2 linked regions of the Thalassoroseus pseudoceratinae genome follow. The protein of the gene in region 1 interacts with the protein of each later gene in a pairwise test. Links are inferred from orthologs where the notes say so. Each region holds a gene or a part of one and is shown on either strand. Other genes may lie near its edges. The genes, in order: eno and rpe.

Region 1 (3,166 bases):
CGAGGAAGAAAAAACTGCCCGCGTGTTTGTTGATCAGCATGGTGTTCTTGCCGAACCACCCTAAACCCGCCAGTCTGGCAAAATCGCGTTCCAAGAGCGGGGCGGTATCGACCACAACTCGCGTCGTGCAATCCGGGGCTCCGGCATGGATGAAGTTCGCGAGTTCTCTCAGCCGGCGTTTGACGACATTGTGGTAGTCCTCGGTACCCCACGCATAGCGAGAGACGCGAGCCGTCCCCGTTTCCGACGATGTCGGGTCTTCCGTGCGGTAGTGCATGCCGAGCATAATCACACTGCGAACGCCGTCCAAGACATACTTTGGATGAGAATACGCATCGCGGCGCCGCTCGATGTAGCTCATCTCTCCCGCGAGACCGGCGGCAATCCACTCTGTCAGACGTGAAAAGCCGGTCGGCGTGACCGCCGGGGCAATCCCAACCAGACCGAAGCCCAACCGATTCGCTTCTGTCTTGATGTTGTCGGAGGTCACCGACATTCGAAATTCCATCGCTCTCAGAGTTAGTTCGCGTGCAAACGGCATTCTAGATAAAAACGGAGGGATCGTCAGGTCAGTCGATATGCTGGTGACAACGTTCTTGGAAGCCGATCAACAAGAAAACATATCGAAATTTTCAGTTCAGCAGGAGAACTCACGGTCCCTTGATGGAAGGTCGGACGCTGAAAGAGTAAAACTACGAGCGCGGGCTCAATAAACGTCCGCACTCGAACCAACCGCACTCAGACACCTTCTGGAAAAGGAACCTATCGATGGGACTGGCTATTACAAACGTTCACGCTCGGGAGATTCTCGATAGTCGTGGCAATCCGACTGTGGAAGTCGAAGTGGAATTAGAAGAGGGCGTCGTCGGTCGGGCGGCAGTCCCGAGCGGTGCCAGCACGGGCGAACACGAAGCCGTCGAACTCCGCGATGGCGACAAAGATCGCTATGTGGGCAAGGGCGTTCAGAAAGCCGTTCAGAACGTCAATGATCAGATCGCCGACGCATTGCTCGAAATGGACGCCAGCCAACAAGCCGCAATCGATCGCAAGATGATCGAACTCGACGGCACGGAAAACAAGAAACGTTTGGGCGCCAACGCCATCTTGGCCTGCTCACTCGCCGTTGCCAAAGCCTCCGCCGAAGCCGCCTTCCTACCGTTGTACCGTTACCTCGGCGGCGTGGGAGCGACCTGTTTGCCGGCTCCGATGATGAACATCATCAACGGTGGAGCCCACGCCAACAACGGCATCGACTGTCAAGAATTCATGATCATGCCGCTCGGCTTCGACAAGTTCAGCGACGGTCTGCGTTGCGGCGTGGAAATCTTTCACAGCTTGAAGAAAGTTCTCGGCGAAAAGGGCATGAGCACCGCCGTCGGTGACGAAGGCGGTTTCGCTCCGGACCTCAAGAACAGTCAAGAAGCCATTGACGTCATCATGACCGCCATCGAAAAAGCCGGCTACAAACCTGGTGAGCAGGTCAAGTTGGCTCTCGACTGTGCGTCGAGTGAGTTCTACGACAAGAAAAGCGGCACGTACAAAATGGAAGGCCAAGAAGTCGATTCCGCTGGAATGGTCGACTTGCTCGCAAGTTGGGTCGACAAATACCCGATTTGCTCCATTGAAGACGGCCTCGACGAAAACGACTGGGATGGTTGGAAAATCCTCACCGATCGTGTTGGCGACAAATGCCAACTTGTTGGTGACGACCTGTTCGTGACCAACTCCAAGCGATTGCAAGACGGCATCGACAAAGGCGTCGCAAACAGCATTTTGGTGAAAGTGAACCAAATCGGTACGCTGACCGAAACCATCGAAGCGGTCCGACTTGGCTACCGCAACGGTTACACCGCCGTGATGAGTCACCGTAGCGGCGAAACCGAAGACACCACGATCGCCGACCTCGCTGTCGCCTTGGCGACCGGTCAAATCAAAACCGGCTCTGGCAGCCGAACCGACCGTATCGCCAAGTACAACCAGTTGCTCCGCATCGAAGAACAACTTGGTGACACCGCAACCTACGGCGGAACCATTTCCTAATTGATCTCAGCATGACCAAAACACTCGACATCTCCCTGGATGAGGATTCCACCGAGACGACTTCTTCGACTCGGGCGTGGGGGGTGTCGATTCTGTTTTGGTTGGCGATTGTTCTCGCAGTGACGCTCTATGGTGCCGTGGCGTTGTCGCCAAAGCTCCTGAAGTGGCGGCAACTCAAGGTCGAGAAGTACAACAACCAGGTGAAGCTTGTCACGCTCGAATGGCAAGTGAAGTACCTCAAGCGGGTGGTGCGAGCATTTGAGCACGACCCCAATTTCGCAGCCGAGCAAGCCCGCATCGATTTCGATGCCAGCCAACCTGGGGAAGAACGGATCCCCGTCGATCCCAGTTTGACACTCGATTCCCGTACCTCGAAACCAATCTTCCCCAAAGCCGACGCAAGACTCCCCTGGTATGCAGATACGTTGGACATGCTTTCAACGCACGACGGTCTGCGCCGAGCGTGTCTAATTTCGGCCGCGCTGATTACCGTCGTTTCGTTCACGTTTCTTCAGGAAAGCCAGGTCCAAGGCTTCAAGAATTTCGTGCGAAGTGTCGTCCAAACCATTGACCGCGCGACGGCCCGATATCGAACGACGCGCAAGTAAAAACGCCACCGAGTCTCGACTTCGATGACGTTTTTCTGATCACTGCACGATTAGAATGGCTGCACGATTGGTAATGCGGCCGTGGTTTGATCCATTGGCATCATGATCGCCCCGGACTGCATGTTAGGGTCTGGTTCCGGTGCCGGTTCATCGGGCGTAGGATTCGGAACCGGCTGCGTCGCCGGCGTTGGTTGCGGATCGACGGGAGTCGGTTGCGGGTTGGCCAAGGTCGGTTGAGGATTCACCGGTGTCGGCTGCATGACCGGACGTTCCGCCACCGAGTACGTCGGTCCCGCGGGGTTGGTCGCGTAGTAAGGTGATGGCCCCGCCGGAGTCGGTCCTGTCGGCACTGGCCCGGCGACTTGATATCCGGTCGAAGGCAGCGTTGCCATCTGTGAGCCGTACGGAGCCATTGGCCACGCGGATGCAGATTGCAGCCCCATCATCGACAAATCATTCGACGCAAACTGCGATCCCGTGCGATAGTTGTAATTCGTCACCATTTGGGGTGGCCCCTG
Region 2 (3,064 bases), on another replicon or contig:
CCAAGAAAGCCGCCGATGGCAAACCGGGCTACGACAGCCACTTGACCGCTGGTGCCAAGAAAGTCGTGTTGTCGGCTCCTGCGAAAGATAAGCCGGACATGACTGTCGTGACTGGTGTCAACGACGATCAACTCACCTCCGAGCACAAGTCGATCTCCAATGCCAGTTGCACGACGAACTGTCTTGCTCCTATGGTGAAGGTGCTGCAAGACGACTTGGGTGGGATTGAACATGGCTTGATGACCACCTGTCATGCCTACACCAACGATCAAAAGATCGCGGACCAAATTCACTCCGATCCACGTCGTGCTCGTGCCGCCGCCATCAACATCATTCCCACATCGACCGGAGCTGCCAAAGCTGTCGGTCAGGTGATTCCGGAAGTGGATGGCTTGCTCACTGGGATCGCATTGCGAGTTCCGGTTCCAGCCGGCAGTATCACCGACTTGGTGGTCAACTTGAAAGAAGACAAGTCGGCCGAAGAAATCAACGCCGCCATGAAGGCTGCCGCTGAAGGCAAGCTGAAAGGCGTGATGCAGTACACGACCGATCCAATCGTCTCAACCGACATTATCGGCAACTCCCACAGCTGCATCTTCGACGCTTCTTGGACCACCAAAATTGGTCCGAAGATGGTGAAGATTCTCGGTTGGTACGACAACGAGTACGGCTATTCCATGCGAACTGCCGACATCATCAAGAAAGTTGCCGGATTGTAAAATCCGTTCGAAGTCACCGGGCCGAGATGCCGACAAACCTGTCTGCGTCTCGTGCCTCCGGCTGACAACGGGATCGCAAATCGTTGTGGTCTCGGCTGAGAAGGCGAAGCAGAAAACCGTCCGTTGCCTTTTCGAATAAGAAAGATTCGCTCTGGAATGAGGTGAGTCGGCTGACTGTGTATACGCTCATGTGTTGAGTGGAGCACCTTGGTCGCACTGGACGGCGAACAGTTTGCGAGGCACAATGGGCGTCTGAGACGTGAGTGTTTGCCCGCTCGAGTTTAAGCCAACTGTGTTGTTAGAACGAATCCAATGAGTCGACAGGAAGTCCAATCCCAACTCAGTCAGGCGACGCCCGTTATCGCACCTTCGATGTTGAAGTGTGATTTCAGCCGCTTGCGTGATGAAATCGAAGCACTCATTTCCGCCGGTGCTGGCCTGATCCATTGGGATGTGATGGACGGTAACTTTGTGCCGAATTTGTCCTACGGCGCGATGGTCATTGAGAGTGTGCGTGAAGCCACGACCATCCCCTGCGAAGCTCATTTGATGATTTCGGATCCGGCGAAGTATGTGGATGAGTATCTACAAGCTGGGTGCGATGTCGTGACGTTTCACGTTGAAGCCGTCGAAGACCCCCTGCCCTTGCTGGAGAAAATCCGAAATGCGGACGCGTTGGCAGGTCTGGCGTTCAATCCGTCGACTCCTGTTGAAGCCATCAAACCGTATCTGGATTCCTGTGATCTTGTACTGGTCATGAGTGTTGAACCGGGGTTTGGTGGCCAGAAGTTTATGCCGTCGGCCTTGGATAAGTTGACAGAACTCCGCAAAATTCTGCCCGGCGGCGTGCGATTGTCGGTTGATGGCGGAATCGGTTCGGGAACCACGGGTCAAACAGCCAACGCTGGGGCCGACACCTTTGTGGTCGGCAGTGCCATCTTCAATACCAATGATTATTCGGGAGCGATTAAAATGTTGAAATCGGAAGCCGAATCGAGTTAGATCTGTTTTAGTTTTCAACGTCGTGAGTTCGTCCTGGCTCAAACGAGTGAGGTTTAGGACTCTTCGCAGTCATCTCGGACAACAAGAATCGCCAGCCGATCAATTCGAACATCATCGCCGGTCGTCATTTCTCGGTCAGCGTTCCCGAGTTGACGGCTCCGCAACAATTTTCAGACTGACCCAAGTGGACAGGGAGCAGTGCAAGTCGGCCTGCCACATGTCAGTTTTCTCTCTTGTGAATTAAGCCATGCCACAGGTCGTCATCATTCGGCCCGGATGCACGGATTTCGCCGAGCAGAACCGGATTCAGGGGGCGCTTGATATCCCATTGAATCCGCGCGGACTCCAACAAGTCGAGGAGGTCGTTTCCCAACTGGCGGAATGCCCACTCGAAGTCCTTTACGCAGATCCCAGTGAAGCGTCTCGGCGGACAGCCGAAGCCATCGCCGATGAGTTGGGGATTTCGGTCAAATTGTCTGAGGACCTGAGAAACCTCGACCAAGGGCTTTGGCAAGGTCTGCAAATTGATGACGTTCGCCACAAGTATCCCAAAGCCTACAAACAATGGCAGGATTCCCCGGAAACCATTTGCCCACCGGAGGGGGAAACCGTCCCCGAGGCATTGGAACGGGTTCGCCGGGTGTTGCGGAAGCCGCTCAAGAAACGTAAGGTGATGGGAATTGTTGTCGCCGAACCGTTGGCGACGATTATCGCCTCGATCGTTCGAAAAGAGCGTTTGGAAATGCCCGAACCGAATTGCCAATGCCATGCGGCTCCTCGTTTGGAGTTCGTGGAGTCCAGTGGCACCATTGCGGAATCATTGCCGGAATATTTGACGCCTGTGGGGGTCTCCGGGGACAGCGCTCCCGTGACTGAAGAGGCACGCCCGCATGGAAAGGATTCGCCGTGAGTGGGGGACCACAAACCGAACCAACTGCCACAACTTCAATTGAGAATTCGGCACCAAGCAGTCCATCGAATGTTGAAGGGAACCGGCCCGTGAAGCGTCCAAAACGGGGCGTGCCCGAGGGGTTGTGGATTCGTTGCGATGGTTGCCGTGCGACGGTATTCCGGAAGCAAGTCGAACAGAATTTGGGAGTCTGCCCCGAGTGCGACCATCACTTCTACGTGCCGGCTCAAACTCGAATCGCGCAGCTCTTGGATGAAGATAGTTTCGAAGAATGGTTTTCGGAGCTGTCTCCCAGTGACCCTCTGGGCTTCAAAGACAAGAAGCCCTATGCCGAGCGTCTGATCGCTGAACAGAAGAAAACCGGGTTGAAAGACGCTTGCGTTGTCGGACGCGGTTACATGCGTGGTCGCCCGCTGGTGTTCGGATTGACAGA

The links.
Region 2: the proteins of eno (region 1) and rpe interact in binary tests that used the Escherichia coli proteins (3 or more experiments, as listed by UniProt). The link is inferred for Thalassoroseus pseudoceratinae from one-to-one orthologs.

What each region holds. Positions count from the first base shown.
Region 1 is NZ_JAALXT010000003.1:197,589-200,754, reverse strand. What follows is about bases 64-2,904. They hold eno (phosphopyruvate hydratase), read left to right. Parts: upstream 64-768; coding sequence 769-2,040; downstream 2,041-2,904. Other genes in these bases: G6R38_RS10930 (tetratricopeptide repeat protein), read right to left, coding at 2,699-2,904; G6R38_RS10935 (hypothetical protein), read left to right, coding at 2,052-2,648; queG (tRNA epoxyqueuosine(34) reductase QueG), read right to left, coding at 64-496. In the rest of the region: more of queG, read right to left, coding at 1-63; more of G6R38_RS10930, read right to left, coding at 2,905-3,166. UniProt on the Escherichia coli protein: Catalyzes the reversible conversion of 2-phosphoglycerate (2-PG) into phosphoenolpyruvate (PEP). It is essential for the degradation of carbohydrates via glycolysis.
Region 2 is NZ_JAALXT010000001.1:1,201,285-1,204,348, reverse strand. What follows is about bases 138-2,876. They hold rpe (ribulose-phosphate 3-epimerase), read left to right. Parts: upstream 138-1,031; coding sequence 1,032-1,721; downstream 1,722-2,876. Other genes in these bases: accD (acetyl-CoA carboxylase, carboxyltransferase subunit beta), read left to right, coding at 2,670-2,876; G6R38_RS04420 (histidine phosphatase family protein), read left to right, coding at 1,969-2,631; gap (type I glyceraldehyde-3-phosphate dehydrogenase), read left to right, coding at 138-719. Also shown: more of gap, read left to right, coding at 1-137; more of accD, read left to right, coding at 2,877-3,064. UniProt on the Escherichia coli protein: Catalyzes the reversible epimerization of D-ribulose 5-phosphate to D-xylulose 5-phosphate.